Regions from separate parts of the Brevundimonas sp. AVps4 genome, predicted to be linked through region 2. Evidence: predicted binding sites of a transcription regulator. Region 2 holds the regulator's gene; each other region holds the start of a gene.
What was found. The regulator LexA, encoded in region 2, represses DNA repair genes until DNA is damaged. The targets are predictions, from matches to a motif close to ATGTTCNCNANNTGTTCT.
Positions count from the first base shown of each region.

Region 1: the regulator LexA is predicted to act here: its motif matches at 3,269-3,286, upstream of uvrA (excinuclease ABC subunit UvrA).
Region 3: the regulator LexA is predicted to act here: its motif matches at 4,440-4,457, upstream of ACW178_RS09945 (ImuA family protein).

Region 1 is NZ_CM178741.1:1,661,171-1,667,836, reverse strand. Features, by position in the region: gene petA (ubiquinol-cytochrome c reductase iron-sulfur subunit) at 1-267, opposite strand, end outside; gene ACW178_RS08155 (tRNA (cytidine(34)-2'-O)-methyltransferase) at 461-910, shown strand; gene ACW178_RS08150 (ABC-F family ATP-binding cassette domain-containing protein) at 885-2,510, opposite strand; gene ACW178_RS08145 (group III truncated hemoglobin) at 2,743-3,237, shown strand; gene uvrA (excinuclease ABC subunit UvrA) at 3,367-6,315, shown strand; gene ACW178_RS08135 (hypothetical protein) at 6,346-6,666, opposite strand, start outside.
Region 2 is NZ_CM178741.1:1,869,715-1,876,380, forward strand. Features, by position in the region: gene gltX (glutamate--tRNA ligase) at 1-999, opposite strand, end outside; gene ACW178_RS09275 (ComEC/Rec2 family competence protein) at 998-3,175, shown strand; gene lexA (transcriptional repressor LexA) at 3,156-3,854, opposite strand; gene trpC (indole-3-glycerol phosphate synthase TrpC) at 3,978-4,772, opposite strand; gene trpD (anthranilate phosphoribosyltransferase) at 4,769-5,806, opposite strand; gene ACW178_RS09295 (anthranilate synthase component II) at 5,823-6,413, opposite strand; gene ACW178_RS09300 (peptidoglycan-binding protein) at 6,501-6,666, shown strand, end outside.
Region 3 is NZ_CM178741.1:1,996,069-2,002,734, reverse strand. Features, by position in the region: gene ACW178_RS09955 (error-prone DNA polymerase) at 1-2,154, opposite strand, end outside; gene ACW178_RS09950 (Y-family DNA polymerase) at 2,151-3,719, opposite strand; gene ACW178_RS09945 (ImuA family protein) at 3,622-4,437, opposite strand; gene ACW178_RS09940 (DEAD/DEAH box helicase) at 4,685-6,214, shown strand; gene ACW178_RS09935 (GGDEF domain-containing protein) at 6,315-6,666, shown strand, end outside.

The DNA of each region.
Region 1 (6,666 bases), 210 kb from region 2:
CTTCTGCAGCTCGGCCGGGGTGCGATAGCGCACGAAGACCGGCTTGCCCTGCCATTTGATCACGACCTGCTGGCCCTCCTGAACCTTGGTCAGGTCGAACTCGATCGAGGCCAGGGCCAGGGTGTCGGCCGCAGGGTTCATCTGATTGATCAGAGGCCAGGCGATCATCGCCCCGGCGCCCACCGCAGCGGCGCCCGCCGCGATATGGATGAAGTCGCGGCGATTCGGATCGCCCTCGCCTTCCGGAATCACACCCGTTTCGGCCACGTTTCACCTCTCGAAGACCGCCGGGACCGCCTGTGTTGGCGCTCCTCTGCTACGGCACGAACCCTAAAAGCGCTGCCCTGTGGTCCCCTCGGCCTGTATTTGCGGCGTTCGCCGCAAGCTGCTGACGTTTCTTGCGAAACGCTCGCAAACAGACCGCGACAAACCCCCAGGTCGCGTATACCTAGGGCTTAGAATGCGTCTCGCCCTTTTTCAACCGGACATTCCTCAGAACGTCGGCGCCTGTATCCGGCTGTCGGCCTGTTTCGGCGTCGCCCTGCACGTCATTGAGCCCACAGGCTTCCGTTTTGACGACCGCGCCATGAAGCGGGCGGCCCTGGATTACGGCCCCCTATCGCACATGACCCGCCATGCGGATTGGGACGCGTTCCAGCGCGAGCGACCCGCCGGACGGCTGGTGCTCTTCACCACCAAGGGGGCGACGCCCCTGCCCGACTTCGTCTTCGAACCCACCGACACGCTTCTGTTCGGCAAGGAGACCGCCGGCGCCCCGGACTATGTGCACGCCGCCGCAGACGCGCGCGTGGTGATTCCGCTCAGACCCGAGGCCCGGTCGCTGAATCTGTCGGTCACGGCGGGCATCGCCCTTTGGGAGGGCCTCAGGCAGACGGGCGGGCTAGGCTGACCGTCCGATCTATCCCGACCGCCGCCAGGAAGTCCGCATCGTGGCTGACGACAACGAGGGCGCCGTCATAGGCGCTCAACGCCGCCTCCACCGCCGCCACCGAATCGAGGTCCAGGTGGTTGGTCGGCTCATCCAGCACCAGAAGCTGCGGCGGGCGCGTTCCCGTCATGACGCAGGCCAGGGCGGCCCGCAGCCGTTCGCCGCCGGACAGGTCGCCGACCCGCCGATGCGCGGCCGTATTTCGAAACAGGAAGCGAGCCAGGGCCGCCTGGGCTTCTTGGACCGAACCGTCCGGATTCAGCCGCATCCAGGCCTCGACCAAGGTTTCCTGGGGGCGCAGCAGGGCCGCCTCCTGATCCAGCAAGGCTGCGGGAACAGGTCGCTGCACCTGGCCCGAAGTCGGTGCAAGATCGCCGGTGATGAGCCGCAGCAGGGTCGTCTTGCCCGCGCCGTTCGGGCCGGTGACGGCGACCCGCTCCGGGCCGGTCAAGGTCAGATCCACGGGGCCGACGATCCGCCGCCCGCCCTGTGTCGTCCAGACCGCCCCGCTCAAGGTCGCCACCGTCCGTCCCGCCGCAAGGCCTGTGGCGGGCATGGGGATGGCCAGGGTCCGCACCCGCTCCACCCCTTGGTGCGCGGCGGCCAGGGCGGTTTCCGCCTCCGCCGCCTGGCGCACAGCGAGGAGCCGGTCGGCGCCGCCGCTGTTTTCGGCCCGCTCGGCCCGGGCGTCGATCAGAATCCTGGGCATGTCGCCCTTGGCCGCCTTGCGGCGTCCGGCCGCGTCTCGCCGCGCCTTCATCTCCGTGCGACGCTGGGCGACCGCCGCCACGCGGGCCAGCGTCCGTTCAGCCTCGACCAGGTCGCGTTCGGCTGTTTCGCGCTCAATCGCCTTGCGTGCGGCGTAGAGGTCGTAGTTCCCGCCGTGGACGGCGACCCCCAGGCCGGACACCTCGACGATGCGATCCATGCGACGCAGCAGATCCCGGTCATGGCTGACCACCACCGCCCCGCCCTTCCAGCGACCCAGCACCTCGGCCACCCAGCGCCGCGCCTCGACGTCCAGGTGATTGGTCGGTTCGTCCAGCAGGATCAGGTCGGGCGCCGCCAGGATCAATCCCGCAAGCCGTAGCCGGGTCTGTTCCCCGCCGCTGAGGCTGCGTGTCGGCCGGTCCATCGGCAGGCCCGCCAACCCGACTTCGGCGAGGGCTGAATCGATCCGGGGTTCCAGGGTCCAATCGGCGTCGGCCAAGTCCTGGGCGTCGCCCGCGCCAGCCAGCAGCCGGTCGATCGCCGCCAGGGCCGGCGCGACGCCCAGGGTTTGCGCCGCTGTCTCGACGGGAGACGGATCGGACCGTTGATCCAGAACGCCGACAGAGCCGAGGCACGTGACCGTTCCCTCATTGGGGGACAGGTCGCCGGCGATCAGACGCAGCAGCGTGCTCTTGCCCGCGCCGTTGCGACCGACGACGCCGGTGCGCTCAGGCCCGAACGTCAGGCTCAGATTGTCGAAAAGCGTAACGCCGTCAGGCGTTCTAGCGGCGACCTTGTCGAGGGTCGCGAGCGCGCACGGGAACGCGCTTGGGCTTGGGCTGGTTGGCATGGAGGATCACGAGCAGCATGGCGGACAGGGCGGAACCGGTTGCCAGTGCGATGATCATGATCTTCGAGCCTCCTGCTCAAAACTCCTCAGAGACAGGAGGATGGGTCGTATTTATGCAATCCGCAAGTCCGGGGAGCCCCTGATATGAACACGCCCGCGTGAAGAGGGGGTGGCTCCGGGGTGGACCGATGGTCCGATGGCGCCCCGCCCACCAAGCCGCTAGGACGTCGGAATGGAGAGCCGCTTCCGCATAGAAGACCCTGCCGGAGCCGCCGCGCGCCGCGACGCGGCTGTTCAGCGGCTGCGCGACGAAACCGGCATCGACGAGGCGATGATCGACGCCCTGGTCGAGGGCTTCTACGCCCGCGTCCGCGACGACCGGCTGATCGGGCCGATCTTCGCGGATCGGATCGCCGACTGGGGCCCGCATCTGGCGCAGATGAAGCTGTTCTGGTCGTCGGTCGCCCTTTCGTCTGGCGTCTACCAGGGTCGGCCTATGCCGAAACATCTGCCCCTGCCGATCGACGCGCGCCACTTCGACCGCTGGCTTGAGTTGTTCGCCGAGACCGCCCGCGACCTGTGCCCGCCCGTCGCCGCGGCCCATTTCATCGAACGCGCCCGCCGCATCGCCGAGAGCCTGGAGCTCGGCGTCGCGACCGCAAACGGAGTGATGCTGGCCAAGGGCGAGCGTTTCTTGCGCCCGACACAGGCCTGGACGCCGGAGTAGGTCAACCGGGCTGGACGCGCCCAGCGCCGCAATGTTCACACATTGTTCTTGCTTAAATCGGGCAAATCATCCCCATATAGCAATGTCGCGCCGGAGCCCTCCGGCTCCTCTCCGCGTTTCCCGGACCGCATGACCGAAAAGCACAACTTCATCCGCGTTCGCGGCGCCCGCGAGCATAATCTCAAGGGCGTGGACCTGGATATTCCGCGCGAACAGCTGGTGGTGATGACCGGCCTGTCGGGCTCGGGCAAGTCGTCCCTTGCGTTCGACACCATCTACGCCGAGGGCCAGCGGCGCTATGTCGAGAGCCTGTCGGCCTATGCGCGCCAGTTTCTGGAACTGATGGGCAAGCCGGACGTGGACCTGATCGAGGGTCTGTCGCCGGCCATTTCGATCGAACAGAAGACGACGTCCAAAAACCCTCGCTCGACCGTCGGCACGGTGACGGAGATCCACGACTATATGCGCCTGCTGTGGGCGCGGGTCGGCGTGCCCTATTCGCCGGCCACCGGCCTGCCGATCGAGAGCCAGACCATCAGCCAGATGGTCGATAAGCTGACGGCCCTGCCCGACGGCGAACGCATCCTGCTGCTGGCTCCGGTCGTTCGCGGCCGCAAGGGCGAGTACCGCAAGGAAATCGCCGAATGGCAGCGTCAGGGCTTCCAGAGGCTGAAGATCGACGGGCAATTCTATCCGATCGACGAAGCCCCGACCCTGGACAAGAAGTTCAAGCACGACATCGACATCGTCGTGGACCGGATCGTGACCAAGCCGGATCAGGAAGGTCGCTACGCCGACAGCCTGCAGACGGCGCTGAGCCTCGCCGACGGTATCGCCACGGCGGAATGGGCCAGCGTCGCCGAGGGCGAGACAGCGCCGCGCACCCTCGTCTTCTCCGAACGATTCGCCTGCCCGGTGTCCGGCTTCACCATCTCGGAGATCGAGCCGCGGCTGTTCTCGTTCAACAATCCCTTCGGCGCCTGTCCGGTGTGCGACGGCCTAGGGGTCAAGCTCGCCTTCGACGCCGACCTGGTGATCCCCGATCGCGACAAGAGCCTGCACAAGGGGGCGGTAGCGCCGTGGGCGCGCGGCCCCTCACCTCTCTATACCCAGACGCTTCAGTCGCTCAGCCGCCACTACGGCTTCTCGATGGATGTGGCTTGGCGCGATCTGCCGGCCCAGGCGCATAAGGCGATCCTGCACGGCACGGGCGCTGAGAAGATCAAATTCACCTATGACGACAACGCCCGCAAATACGAGGTCTCTAAGCCGTTCGAGGGCGTCCTGCCGAACCTGGAGCGGCGCTGGCGCGAGACCGACAGCGCCTGGGTTCGCGAGGAGCTGGCACGCTATCAGTCCGAGACCCCCTGTGAGGCCTGCGGCGGCAAGCGGCTGAAGCCCGAGGCCCTGGCCGTCAAGGTCGGCGGCGAGGACATCGCCGATATCTCCATGCTGTCGATCTCCAAGGCCTACCTCTGGTTCTCGACCCTGGAAGAGAGCCTGACAGAGAAGCAGATGGAGATCGCCCGGCGCATCCTGAAGGAGATCTGCGACCGGCTGCGGTTCCTGAACAACGTCGGTCTGGACTATCTGAACCTGTCCCGCTCGTCCGGCACCTTGTCGGGCGGAGAGAGCCAGCGCATTCGTCTGGCCTCGCAGATCGGTTCGGGCCTGACCGGCGTCCTCTATGTGCTGGACGAGCCCTCCATCGGCCTGCACCAGCGCGACAACACCCGCCTGCTGGAAAGCCTGAAAGGGCTGCGCGACCTCGGCAATTCGGTCCTTGTGGTCGAGCACGACGAGGAAGCCATCCTGACCGCCGACTATGTCATCGACATGGGCCCCGCTGCGGGGGTGCATGGCGGCACGGTCTGCGCCGAGGGCACGCCGCAACAGGTTATGGCCAATCCCAACAGCCTGACCGGCAAATATCTGACCGGCGAACGGGAGATCGAAATTCCTGCCGATGGCCGCCGTCCGGTGGACCGCAAGCGGATGCTGAAGATCTCTGGCGCCAGCGGCAACAATCTGAAGAGCGTCACCGGCGAAATCCCGGTGGGCCTGTTCACCTGCATCACCGGCGTATCCGGAGGCGGCAAATCGACCTTCACCATCGAGACCCTGTACAAGGCCGCCGCGCGTCGCCTGAACAATGCGTCGGACGCCCCCGCCCCCTTCGACCGCATCGAGGGGCTGGAGCATTTCGACAAGGTCATCGACATCGACCAGTCGCCGATCGGCCGCACCCCGCGCTCCAACCCCGCCACCTACACCGGCGCCTTCGGCCCCATCCGCGACTGGTACGCCGGCCTGCCGGAATCCAAGGCGCGCGGCTACGGCCCCGGCCGTTTCAGCTTCAACGTCAAGGGCGGCCGCTGCGAGGCCTGCCAGGGCGACGGCGTCATCAAGATCGAGATGCACTTCCTGCCCGACGTCTACGTCACCTGCGACGTCTGCAAGGGCAAGCGCTACAACCGCGAAACGCTGGAGATCGTGTTCAAGGGCAAGTCGATCTCGGACGTCCTGGACATGACGGTCGAGGAGGCCGCCCAGTTCTTCAAGGCGGTGCCGCCGATCCGCGACAAGATGCTGACGCTGGAGCGGGTGGGCCTCGGCTACGTCAAGGTCGGCCAGCCCGCGACCACCCTGTCCGGCGGCGAGGCCCAGCGGGTCAAGCTGTCCAAGGAACTGTCGAAACGCGCGACCGGCCGGACCCTCTACATCCTCGACGAGCCGACCACCGGCCTGCATTTCGAAGATACGCGCAAACTTCTGGAAGTGCTTCAGGAACTGGTCGAGGCTGGCAACACCATCGTGGTGATCGAGCACAATCTCGACGTCATCAAGGTGGCGGACTATCTGCTCGACTTCGGGCCGGAAGGCGGCGACGGCGGCGGCGAGATCGTCGCGGTCGGCACACCGGAACAGGTGGCGGAGAACAAGACCAGCTGGACCGGAAAATACCTCAAGGAGGTGCTGGATCGTCACGAGACCCGGCGCAAGGCGCGGGTCGCGGCCCTGGGTCAGGCGGCGACGCCCCCGCCGGCGAAGCGGAAGCGGGTCAAGGCCTCGGCCTGAGGTTTTACTCCAGACGCTGAAACGTCTCCGTCAGCCCTCCAGCTGCTTCAAGATCGCCGCGAACGGGCTCCAAAGCAGGACGGTGATCAGTGCGAAACCGAGCGCCATCAGCGTCATCAGCAGCAGGGCCGCCAAACCCGCGCCTGCGCCGGAGCCGGACATGGCCGCCGTCATAGGCCAGGCGACGAGGGCCAGCAGCAGACCCACCAACAAGGCCATGGCGACGGCGAGAACATTCACGCCGATCAGAGGCCAGACGATGGGGCCGCTGCGCTTCCATCCTTCCACGAGAGGAAGGCCGCTCCGCAGCACCGTGAGAGGCGCGACCAAGCTGAGTCGAGCGGCCACCCA
Region 2 (6,666 bases):
GGCGAGGTGGACGTCCAGCGTCAGCTTGGCCAGGCGTTCGTCGTCGGCGAGCCGCAGCCAATGCGAATTGACGTGGGCCAGCTTGTCGAAGTCCAGCCGCGCCGGCGCCTTGCCGATGCCGGCCAGATCGAACCATTCGATCGCCTGGGCGTCGCTGAACAGTTCGTCGTCGCCGTGACCCCAGCCGAGGCGCGCCAGATAGTTGCGCATGGCCTCGGGCAGATAGCCCATTTCGGCGTATTCGTGGACGGCCTGGGCGCCGTGGCGCTTCGACAGCTTGGCGCCGTCCGGCCCGTGGATCAGCGGGATATGGGCGAAGGTCGGTCGGGTCCAGCCGAGGGCGTCATAGATCAAGCTCTGGCGGGCGGCGTTGTTCAGATGGTCGTCGCCGCGGATGACGTGGGTCACCCCCATGTCGTGGTCATCGACAACGACCGCGAGATTATAGGTCGGCGCTCCGTCCGAGCGCAGCAGGACCAGATCGTCGAGGTCGTCGGTCGACCAGCTGACCGAACCCTGGACCTCGTCCGCGACGGTGACCGTGGCGGACTGGGGGCGTCGAAAGCGGACGACGTGCGGCTGGGCCAGGTCGTCGACGGTCGGGGTGCGGTCGCGCCAGGGCGATTCAAAGGTGCGACGCTCGGCCTTGGCGGCGTCGCGCAGACGTCCGGTTTCCTCGGCCGTGGTGAAATCGCGATAGGCGTGGCCGGTCTCCAGCAGTTGATCGACGACTTCGCGATGGCGGTCGGCGCGGCTGAACTGGAACACCGGCTCTTCGTCGGCGAACAGCTCCAGCCAGCTCAGGCCGTCGAAGATGGCCTGGACGGCCTCCTCGGTCGAACGTTCCCGATCGGTATCCTCGACCCGGATCAGGAAGCGTCCCGCGTGTCTCTTGGCGTACAGCCAGTTGAACAAGGCGGTTCTCGCCCCGCCGATATGCAGATAGCCTGTCGGCGAGGGGGCGAAGCGGGTGACGACAGTCGAAGAAGGCAAGGTCATGGGGGAAGGGTCCGTAAGCGAGGCCCTTATACGCCCCGAGGCGACAAAGCCTACCCCCGGCGCGCGTTTGCGGGTCTGGCTGGCCCAAGAGCTTGCGGCGCAGAGCCTGAGATGGCGGCTCTGGGCGCCGGTGGCGTTCGGGGCGGGCGGCGCCGTCTATTTCAATCTGCGGTTCGAGCCCCCGTCATGGCCCCTGCTGCTAGCGGCGGGAATGGCCGCAGCCGCCTGGTGGGCGGGACGGCGGCGCGGCTGGGGGCGGGGCCGGACCTGGCCCCTGATGATGCTGGCGTGTCTGCTCGGCGGGCTGGCGACGGCCAAGGTGCGGACCGAGGCGATCGCCGCCCCGATCGCGCCGGCGCTGGGCGAAGCGACCGTGATCGAGGCCTGGGTCATCGACGTCGACAGTCCCGGACAGAACGGGGCGCGGGTGGTGGCGGCGCCGACCTGGATCCGCGGCCTCGCCCCCGAGGAGACGCCGGTGCGGCTGCGCGTGACCGTGCGCGGGCCGCCGCCCCGTCCGGGCGAGGCGATCCGACTGTTCGCCATCCTCAATCCGCCGCCTGCGCCAGCGGCGCCGGGCGCCTATGACTTCGGCCGCAACGCCTTCTTCCAAGGATTGGGCGGCGTGGCCTTTGCGCTTGGGGAGACGCGGAGCATCGACCTGCCGCCCCCGCCCTGGCGCGTCCGGTTGACGATGGCGGTCAACGGCGCGCGCTACGCCCTGGCCGAACGGATCGTGGCCCAGCTTGGGCCTCGCACAGGCGGGATCGCCGCCGCCATGACCACCAGCCACGAGGCGTGGATCAGCCCCGAAGACGTGGAGGTGATGCGGGATTCGGGTTTGGCGCACATCCTGTCGGTGTCGGGCCTGCATATGGCCATCGTCGGCGGCTTCGTCTTCTTTGCGGTCCGGCTGGGGGTGGCCGCCTGGCCGTGGCTGGCGCTGCGGGTCGCCGGCAAGAAGATCGCCGCATGGGCGGGGCTGGCGGCCGTGGGCGCCTATCTGGTGGTGTCGGGCGCGCCGCCGCCGGCGGAGCGGGCCGCCGTCACGGCCGCCATCGCCTTCATCGCCATATTGCTGGACCGGCAGGCCGTGACCATGCACGGGCTGGCCGTCGCCGCCTTCGTGGTCTTGCTGATCCAACCGGAAGCCATCGTCACGCCGGGTTTTCAGATGTCCTTCGCCGCGACGGCGGCCCTGGTGGCCCTGGTGGAGGTCTGGCCTCGGCGGGTGCGCGAGATCGCGGCTCCCTGGCCGATCGTGGCGGTTCAGAGGTTTGGAGGCTGGCTGGCGGCGGCCGTCGCGGCCAGCGTGGTCGCCGGTCTGGCGACCGGACCCTTCGCCATGCAGCATTTCAACCGGACGGCCGTGTACGGCCTACTGGCCAATCTGGGTACGGCGCCGGTGGCCGATTTCGTCCTGATGCCGACCCTGGCCCTGGGGGCGGCGCTGGCGCCCTTGGGGCTGGGCGGACCCTTCCTTGCGGTGGCGGGGTGGGGCGTCGATCTGATGCTGGCGATCGGAACCTGGACCGCGGGCCTGCCCGGCGCGGTGCGGACGGTCGCCAGCGCGCCGGACTATGTGCTGCCCGTGGCCTTTCTAGGCGTGCTGTTCATCTGCCTGTGGCAGGGGCGGCTGCGGTGGCTGGGCCTGCCCCTGGCGGCGGCGGTGCTGGTCTGGCCGCGCGCGCCGACGCCGGACGTCTGGATCGGCGACGGCGGGACCAATGCGGCCTTTCATCGGGAGGGCGAGGCGATCGTCGTCCGGCCCGGCGTGCGTGAGTTTGCGACGGACCTGTGGTCCCGGCGGCGCGGTCTGATCTTGGCGGACCGCCCCGAGGCCGGCTGGGCCTGCGACCGCGCTTCATGCCGTCCCGAACTCACTGGGGCGGGGCCGGTCGCCCTGTGGTGGGGCAGGCGGACGCCGGACATGGAGCAGATGGACGCCCTGTGCCTTGCGGCCTCGGTCGTCAGCGTGCGGGCGGTGGTTCACGCCCTGCCGCCCTCATGTGACGGGAGGCTGGTTCTGGACGGGGCGGACTTTGCGCGCGGCGGGGCGGTGGAGCTGTGGCGTAGCGGCGCGGGCGGCTGGCGGGCCGTGTGGACGGCCGATGTCCGGGGCGACCGGCCGTGGGCGCGCCGGCCGAATCCAGCTGTCAGTGATAGCGGCGCATGAGGCCGACCAGCTTGCCCTGGACCTCGACCTGGTCGGGACCGAAGATGCGGGTCTCATAGGCGCGGTTGGCAGGCTCCAGGGCGATGGAGCCGCCCTTGCGGCGCAGGCGTTTCAGCGTGGCCTCTTCGCCCTCGACCAGGGCCACGACGATCTCGCCGTTGTTGGCGGTGTCGCCGCGCCGGATGACCACCAGGTCGCCGTTCAGAATGCCGGCCTCGATCATGGAGTCGCCCTCGATCTCGAGGATGTAGTGATCGCCCTTGCCCAGCATGGATTCCGGCACCGGCAGCCGCTCCTGCTCGTGCTGGATGGCCGCGATGGGGGTGCCGGCGGCGATCTTGCCCAGGAGCGGCAGTTCGCGGGTGTCATTGGCGGCTGAGGCTGCAGCGACGGGACGCGCGCCGCCGCCTTCGATGACGTCGGGCTTGAACCCGGCCCGGCCGCGCGGGGCGCCGGCTGTAGCCTGTTCAGGCAGTTTGGTCACTTCCAGGGCGCGGGCGCGATGGGCGAGGCGGCGGATGAAGCCGCGCTCCTCCAGCGCCGTAATCAGACGGTGAATGCCCGACTTGGACGCCAGGTCCAGCGCCTCCTTCATCTCGTCGAACGAGGGGGAGACGCCGGTCTCCTGAATCCGTTCGTGGATGAACATCAGCAGTTCGTGCTGTTTGCGCGTGAGCATCGCCGGCCCCTCATGCGCCCGACCGACGAATCGGAACGGGCCGTGAACATTGACGATGTTCTGTAAGTGTTCCTTCCTAATGTCAACTTAACGGCGTCGCTTCACCACGCTCATCACGTTGGATCATAGGGTCAGCAGCGCCCGCGTCGCGGCCTCGACGTCGGCCTGACGCATCAGGCTCTCGCCGACCAGAATGGCCTGGGCGTGGGCGGCGGAGACGCGCGCAACGTCGTCCGGGGTGAAGATGCCGCTCTCGGCGACCAGAAGGGCGCGCACGGGGCTGAGGATCGCCAGGCGTTCCGTCGTTTCCAGATCGACCTCGAACGTCCGCAGCGACCGGTTGTTGATCCCTACCAGATCGCCGCCGAGGGCGCAGGCGCGCGCCATTTCCGCCTCGTCGTGGGTTTCGATCAGGGCGTCCATGCCGAAGCGCTCGGCCTCGGCCAGCAGTTCGGCGGCCAGCCGATCGTCGATCATGGCCAGGATGATCAGGATACAGTCGGCGCCCAGAGCCCGGCTTTCGGCCACCTGCCAGGGGTCGACCAGGAAGTCCTTGCGCAGGCAGGGCAGGCCGGTCGCCGCACGGGCTTGGCCCAGATAGGCGTCGTCGCCCTGGAAGCTGGGGCCGTCGGTCAGGACCGAGAGGCAGGACGCGCCGCCGGCCTCATAGGCCCGGGCGAGGGCCGGGGGATCGAAGTCGGGACGGATCAGACCCTTGGACGGGCTGGCCTTTTTGATCTCGGCGATCAAGGCGGGGCGGCCGGTTTCCTCGACGGTCCTGTCCAGAGCGGCGCGGAAGCCGCGCGGGGCCGAGGCGGCCTGGGCCAGAGTCTCGATCGCGTCCTGAGAGGTCGCGGCCTTGCGGGCGGCGACGTCCTCGCGCTTGTAGGCGGCGATACGGTCCAGAACGTCGGTCATGGGGCGTCCTCCGTCTCCAGCGGGGTCGAGGTGATGCGGGCCAGCCGCTCCAGGGCCTGGGCGGCCCGGCCGTCGTCGACGGCGGCTGCGGCCAGGGCGGCGCCTTCGGCGAGATCCGTCGCCCGATCCGCGACCACGAGGGCGGCGGCGGCGTTCAGCAAGACGATGTCGCGATAGGGGCCCGTCTGGCCCGCCAGCAGGGCGCGCAGGGCGGCGGCGTTCTCCTCGGCGTCGCCGCCGCGAATGGCGTCGATGGAGGCGCGGGGCAGGCCGGCGTCCTCGGGCGTGACCTGGAAGCGGCGGACGGCGCCGTCCTTCCATTCCGCCACTTCGGTCGGGCCGGACGTCGCCAGTTCGTCCAGACCCTGGCCGTTGACGGTCCAGGCGCGGGTCGCGCCCAGCCGGCCCAGCACCTCGACCAGAGGCTCGAGCAGTCGGGGGTCATAGACGCCCATGACCTGGCGTCTGGCCTGGGCCGGGTTGGACAGGGGGCCCAGCAGATTGAAGACTGTGCGGAAACCGATCTCGGCCCGGACGGGGCCGACATGGCGCATGGCGCCGTGATAGGCGGGGGCGAACAGGAAGCAGATGCCGGCCTCGTCCAGCGCCTTGCGCTGCTGGGCCGGGCTGGCGGCCATGTTGACGCCCAGGATCGACAGGACGTCGGACGAGCCGGATTTCGAGGACATGGCCCGGTTGCCGTGCTTGGCGACCTTCAGGCCGGCGCCGGCCAGGACCAGGGCGGCGGCGGTGGAGATGTTGTAGGTGTGCTGGCCGTCGCCGCCGGTGCCGCAGGTGTCGATCACCTCATAGGGATGATCCAAGGTCAGGGCGGCCTCGCGCATGGCTTGGGCGAAGGCGGCGATCTCGTCCACCGTCTCCCCGCGAATCCGAAGGGCGGTGACGGCGGCGGCGACCTGGGACGGGGTCGGTTCGCCGCGCAGGCAGGCGGCGAAGAAGTCGTGCGCCTGTTCGGACGTCAGGGGGTGGCCCTCGACCAGTCGGGCGAGGATCGGCTTGAAACCATCGGCCATGGTCAGGCGGCCATGATCAGGCGGCCGCGAGGCGCTTCACGCCGGCGATCTGAAGGAAGTTGGCCAGCATGTCGTGGCCATGTTCTGTAGCGATGGATTCCGGGTGGAACTGAACGCCATGGATCGGGCGGCTGCGGTGCTGGAGCCCCATGATTTCGCCGTCGGCGGTCCAGGCGGTCACCTCGAGACAGTCGGGCAGGGTTTCGCGCTTCACGGCCAGGGAATGATAGCGGGTGGCGGTGAAGGGCGAGGGCAGGCCGGCGAAGACGCTCTTGCCGTCGTGATGGATCGGCGAGGTCTTGCCGTGCATCAGGGTCTTGGCGCGGATCACGTCGCCGCCGAAGGCCTGGCCTATGGCCTGGTGGCCCAGGCAGACGCCCAGGATGGGCATGGAGGCCGGTGCGCTGTCGATCAGGGGCAGGCAGATGCCTGCCTGATCCGGCGCGCAGGGGCCGGGAGACAGCAGGACGGCGGCGGGGTTCAGCGCCCAGGCCTCGGCCGCCGTCAGGTCATCGTTGCGCACCACATGGGTCGGCGCGCCCAACTCCGCGAGGTAGTGGACGAGGTTGTAGGTAAAGCTGTCGTAGTTATCGACGACGAGGATCATGATCAGGCTTCTAGGCGTGACAGGCGTCCGCGCCAAGCATATGCGTCGCTAAAGCGCATCTTAACGGTCATGGGGGCAGGTGGAGGGGTGAAACTCGCCGCCGAACAAGACATCGCCGACAAGATCGCCGCCGCAAAGGCGAAGCTGGTCGTTGTCGAACCCAAGCCGATCAGCCCCTATGCGGCGCTAGGCGCCGCCGCCCTGGCCGCTGCGGCCGCCGTGGTCATGGCCGGGGTGGTGGTGCTGGGGCCCG
Region 3 (6,666 bases), 130 kb from region 2:
GCGCAGACCATTGGCCTCGGCCGAGGTGAACTCGGCCGCCACCATGGCGACCTTCATCGCCTGCTCCTGAAACAGGGGCACGCCCAGGGTCTTTTTGAGCACCTTCTTCAGCTCGTCCGGATCGTGCGGCGGGCCGGGTCGGGCGTAGTCCGGCGCCTCCAGACCTTGGCGTCGACGCAGATAGGGATGCACCATGTCGCCCTGGATCGGTCCCGGCCGGACGATCGCCACCTGAATGGCCAGATCATAGAAGGTCGCGGGTTTCAGCCTCGGCAACATGTTGATCTGCGCCCGGCTCTCCACCTGAAAGACCCCGATGGACCGTCCTTCCTGAAGCATGCGGTAGACGGCCGGATCCTCGTCGGAAACCGTATCCAGCCGCAGGTCCGCCACCCCCAGCGACCGCATCAGATCGAACGCCTTGGCGATACAGGTCAGCATCCCCAGCGCCAGAATATCGACCTTCATCAGCCCCAGGGCGTCGATATCGTCCTTGTCCCATTCGATGAAGGTCCGGTCCGGCATGGCCGCATTGCCGATGGGCACGACCTCGTCCAGCCGGTCCTGGGTCAGGACGAAGCCGCCGACATGCTGTGACAGGTGACGCGGGAAGCCCAGCAGCCGCCGCGTCATGGCGACGGCGCGCGCGATCTGCGGGTTGGCGGCCTCAAGCCCGGCCTGCACGACATGACGCTCGGTCATGTCGCTGCCGAAACTGCCCCACTGACTGCCGGCCAGCCGCGCCGTGACGTCCTCGGTCAGGCCCAGGACCTTGCCGACCTCGCGAATGGCGCTGCGCGGCCGGTAACGGATGACCGTCGCCGCTAGGCCCGCCCTGTGCCGACCATACCGGTCGTAGATGTGCTGAATGATCTCCTCGCGCCGCTCATGTTCGAAATCGACGTCGATGTCCGGCGGCTCGTTGCGATCGGCCGACAGGAAGCGTTCGAACAGAAGATCATGCTGGCTGGGATCGACCGAGGTGATCCCCAGCACATAGCAGACGGCCGAATTCGCCGCAGATCCTCGTCCCTGACACAGGATGCCCTTGTCGTTCGCGACCTGGACAATGTCGTGGATGGTCAAGAAATAGGGCGCCAGATCGCGCTCCCGAATGTAGGTGAGCTCCTTGTCGAGATCATCGCGCACCTTCTGAGGCGCGCCCTGCGGATATTTCTGGTCCAGGTTTCGATCGACCAGGTGCGCCAGCCAGTCCTGTGACGACCACCCCGGCGGGATCGGCTCCTCGGGATAGTTGTAGCGAAGATCCTCAAGGTCGAACCTCACCCGCGCCAGCATATTCTGCGTCTCCGCCACCGCCTCTGGCGCATCGGCGAACAGGCGGGCCATTTCCCTGGGGGGCTTCAGGCGGCGCTCGGCGTTCTCTTCCAGCCGTCGCCCTGCCGTCTCCAGAGTCACGCCTTCGCGGATACAGGTCAGGACATCCTGGAGGTCGCGCTGTCCGGCCTCATGATACAGGACGTCATTGACCGCCAGCAGGGTGGCGCCTGTCCGCTTCGCCATCGCCTTAAGCCGCGTCAGGCGGCGCCGGTCGTCGCCGGAACGGGTCATGGCCGCCCCCAGCCAGACCGCGCCCGGCGCCGCCGCGACCACTCGCGCCAGCACGGCCTCCAAGCCTTCCAGACGAGGCGGCGGCATGACGATCAGCAGCAATCCCTCGGGCGCCGCGCACAGGTCGTGTAGGCCGATCTCGCATTGACCTTTCCTGGCCCGGCTGTTGCCCAGGGTCAGCAGGCGACACAGGCGCGCCCAGCCTCGGCGATCCTCCGGATAGGCCAGAATGTCCGGCGCGCCGTCATTGAACCGAAGCCGGGCGCCGAGAACCAGTTTGAAGGCCTGGGCGCGCTGCTTGACCCGGTCGCTGAGGGCCGGGTCGTTCATCGGATCCTCGACCCAGCCGACCTCGCCCGGACCGCCGCCCTCGCGCACCTTCTCTGGGGGAGACAACCCCTCCTCCCTCAAGGCCTTCAGCGCGCTCCACGCCCGGACCACCCCTGCCAGACTGTTGCGATCAGCCAGCCCCATGCCGGTATGGCCGAGCAGGATCGAAGCCAGCACCAGCTCCTTCGGATGCGACGCCCCTTCCAGAAAGGAGAAGTTGCTGCGCGTCGCCAGCTCAGCATAGGGGGTCATGCGAAGATCCCGTGCAGGAACCAGCGCGGGGCCGGTTCCTCGCCGTAGAAGCCGGAACGGAACAGCCAGAAGCGCCGCCCCTCCTGGTCCTCGACCCGGTAATAGTCGCGCGTCGGCTCCTGGGGGGCCTGCAACCTGCGCCACCATTCGGGCGCGATGCGTTCGGGCCCTTCGACCCGGACCAGCCGGTGGTCCACCCGCCGCCAGATGAAGCGGTTCGGCGGATGATCGGGCACTTCCGCCGTGGCCAGAACCGGCTGGGGCGGATCGAACATCTGCAACGGCCGCAGCGGCGGGTCGGCCGGGTCCGGTTCGGGCCAGGCGGCGATCTCGCCCAAGGGATGGGCGGCTGGGGGATGGGCGGCCGGGCTCAGGCGGACGGCGCGTTCGGGCCAGTGCGACTCTATCGGCTCGAACCGGCTGACCGCCTCCGGTCCCAGGCGCGCGGTCAGCCGGTCGATCAGTCGCCCCAGATCTTCGGCGGTCGACGGGGCGGCCTCAAATCCCCTCTGGCGCGAGGCCAGGCGATCGGCGACCGTTACGGACAGACGCATCTGGTCGAAGCCGAAACCGGGCTCCAGTGGTCGCGCCAGATTGGCCAGCCGTTCGCGAAACAGGCGCAGCACAGCCGCCGCGTCGCGACTGGGGCGGCCCGTCCGCACGGTGATGTGGCGCACCTCTCCGTCCAGGCGGAAAAAGCCGGCCTGAAAGGCGCGCCCGCCCTGACCGCGCAGGTCCAGCCGGTCCATGGCCTCGACCAGCAGGTCGCCGATCACCGCCTCGATGTCCGGGGTCTCCGTGATCGGTTCGACCAGAATGCGGTCGACGGAGACGAGCGTAACCGGCCGTTCGGGACGGATGCGGACGTCTTCGCGTCCCAACACCCGGTTCAGCCGCGTCGCCGCCGCCGCGCCGAAGCGGGCGGCGATGGGGGCGGTAGGGCGATCCGCCAGATGCCCCAGGGTCTTCAAGCCCGCCCGCGACAGGGCCTGGGTCTCCTTGTCCGACAGCTCCAGCGCCGCGACCGGCAGGCGGCGCAAGGCCTGGTTCTGCCCCCCACCCTCGTAAATCCCGCCCCGCCCGAAGCGCGCCAGGGCGCGCGCCGCCTCGGGCGTGCCGGCCAGGGCCAGACGCACCGCCAGACCCACGCCCTCGGCCCGCGCCGCGACAGCCCGGACCAGCCCCGCCTCGCCCCCGAACAGATGGGCGCAACCGGTCACGTCCAACGCCAGACCGTCCGGCCCGTCGGTCGCCGCCATCGGCGTGAAACGCCCGAAGTCCAGCAGCACCCGTTTCAACAGGGCCGCGTCCGCCTCCGGCCGGTGCGCGACCACGCGAATATCCGGCGCCCGCGCCCGTGCATCGGCCAGGGTCATGCCCGGCGACAGACCCAGGGCCAGGGCCGCGCCGTTGGCCGCCGCCAGGCGCAGCGCCCCCTTCACCTTCTCCACGAGCACGGTCGCAGCCTCAGCCGTGGCGTCTGAGCCCCTCTCCTCGCGCCGCAGTCGATCCGTCGGCAACAGAGGAAACCAAACCGCCAGATAGCGGCGGTCGTTGCTGTCCATGCCCGACATTCTGCCCGCCATTCTGGAAGACTCCGCGCTCACGATCCCACTCCATGATCCAGCTTCTCGGCTGCGCGCCCAGCCGATGTCGCAACAGTTCGACCGCATAGGTCGGATGGCCAGGGGCCTCCGCTTCCAGCGCCCGCGACAAAGCCCCCCTGATCCGCCACCGCGTTTCGGCTGCACTGGGCTGGGGCTGGGCCGCCAACCGGGTCAGGAGTGCAGTCGCCCGTCCCTGCCCTGCCGCCATCGACAGGCGACGCGTGGCGGTCAGGCTCAGCACCTTGCTCTCGCCCCAGGCTGTCAGCAGCACCGCTCCCACGGCTCCACCGGCCAGGGCTTCCTCTCCCGCCGCCAGCAGGTCCTTCGTCTCCTTGACCCGCACCAGCACCAGCCGGCCGGGATCCAGCCCCAGTTCGCGCAGGCCCGCCCCATAGATCCGCCCCGTCTCCAGTTCGGCCATGGCCTGGACCCCCCAGACCACAGGTCGATCGCCCGCCGTCCGGCGGACCAGTCCCAGAGCGAACCCCAGGGCCGCTGTCGCATCAGGCGTAGTCGCGGCGTAAACCTCGTGCAGCCCATGGGTCGCCAGCCCGCCTAGATGCCGGTCAGCCGCCTCCAGTCCGAGATCGAAGCGTGCGTCGTCCACTGGATGACCGGCTGCCTCCAGGGTTTTCAGATGTTGGCGCAGGGCTTCGATCTTGCGGTCGGACCGCACAACAGTTCTCCTTTTGTTCTCTTATATGCCTCTTTCAGGCCACGTGGAGTCAAGCGACCTCCAACTTGACCATGGGAATTTATTCCGCCTCAGCAGGCCGAAATAGCGAGAATACTTGACTTTGTCGGAGGGGCTTCTATATCGCCCCCAGCCTCGGGACAGGTCTGCGATCCGCGCCGCCCGCTCGCCCAAAGAGGGGCGGTTCCGTCGCTGCTATGCACGCAGACGCTTTTCGTCCCAAGGATTCATGACAGAATTTTCCCAACTGGGCCTTTCGCCCACGACCCTGCAAGCGGTCGCCGACACCGGCTATACGACCGCCACCCCCATTCAGGAACAGGCGATCCCCGTCGCCCTCGCCGGCCGCGACGTCCTGGGCATCGCCCAGACCGGGACGGGCAAGACCGCCGCCTTCACCCTGCCCCTGGTCGAGCGCCTGGCCTCGGGCCGCGCCCGCGCCCGGATGCCGCGCGCCATCGTCCTGGCCCCGACCCGCGAACTGGCCGACCAGGTCGCCGAGAGCTTCGCCAAATACGCCAAGGGCACCAAGCTGAGCTGGGTGCTGCTGATCGGCGGCGTCTCCATGGGCGACCAGGTGGCGGCGCTGAACAAGGGCGTCGATGTCCTGATCGCCACTCCAGGCCGCCTGCTCGACCTGTTCGAACGCGGCAAGATGCTGCTGACGGGCGTCGAGATCATGGTCGTCGATGAAGCCGACCGGATGCTCGACATGGGCTTCATCCCCGACATCGAACGGATCTTCAAACTGACGCCGCCGCGTCGCCAGACCCTGTTCTTCTCGGCCACCATGCCGCCGGAGATCACCCGCCTGACGACCGCCTTCCTCAAGGATCCGACCCGGATCGAGGTCTCGCGTCCCGCCCAGACCGCCGACACCATCACCCAATATCTGGTTCGCATCCCCACCAGCGACCCCAAGGCCAAGCGCACCGCTCTGCGGGCCCTGATCGAGCGGTCGGACGTCAAGAACGGCATCGTCTTCTGCAACCGCAAGTCGGAAGTCGATATCGTCGCCAAGTCGCTGAAGACTCATGGCTTCGACGCCGCCCCCATCCATGGCGACCTGGATCAGTCGCACCGGATGAAGACCCTGGCCGACTTCCGTTCGGGGGCGCTGAAGATTCTGGTGGCGTCCGACGTCGCCGCGCGCGGTCTGGACATTCCCGACGTCAGCCACGTCTTCAACTACGACGTCTCGCACCACGCCGACGACTATGTGCACCGCATCGGCCGCACGGGCCGGGCCGGCCGTCTGGGACAGGCCTTCATGATCGTGACCCCGGCCGACGACAAGTCGCTGGATAAGGTGCTCAAGCTGATCAAGAAGGAGCCGGAGGAGTTGGTCCTGGACGGCGTCGATTTCGACACGACCAAGAAGCCCGCCCAGCGCGATGACAAGGGCGGACGCGAAAGAACCGGCCGCGGTGGGACGCGATCAACGGACAAGACGGAACAGGCCGTCGTGGCGTCTGCGGAAATCCCGACCGAAGCGCAGACCGCCGAGGCTCCGGCCCGCTCTCGCAGCCGCCGCAAGACCAAGCCGGAGGCCGCGCCTCCGCCAGCGGTCGAGGCGACCCTCTCCGAGCCGGTTTCTGTCGATTCGGATCGTCCCGCCCGTGCGGAACTCGAGCCTCAACTGCGCCAGTCCGATCGCCGCGGCGAACGCCGGCCGGAGGAGCGCGAGCGGACCGGGGTCAAGGGTTTCGGCGACGACATACCCGCCTTCCTACGCCGACCGGTGATCATTCACGGCTGATCCCCGCTGATTTACGCCCTCTCCCCGTCTGCTGTTTACCCGGTGTTACGGATAGACATCTAATGTCCTGCGAAACTCTAGAAGGGGGTTGGAGCGTAGAATGACGGCCGAGCTGGAGACGACGGTCAGAGGGCCTCAGGCTTACGCCTTCGCGCACCATGTCATCGACGAGATGGAAAAGGCCGGCGTCTGGCCGACCCGACTGAACTTCGAGCTCTGGCTTCATTACCTTGACGACCGCGAGAGCCCGCTCGCCTGCGAGATCGACCGGCTCCTGGCCGCGTCGGCAATCATATCGGACGAGGTGTCCGAGCGGCTCGCCGCAGAATTCCTGCCGCGCGGCCGCTTGTCGGAGCAGATTCGCGACGCCGGCGCCGTGCTGGACCGGGAACTGGCCAGCGTCGCCAACGCCATCGCCAAGGCCCATAAGACCCAGGCGGACTATGGCGACA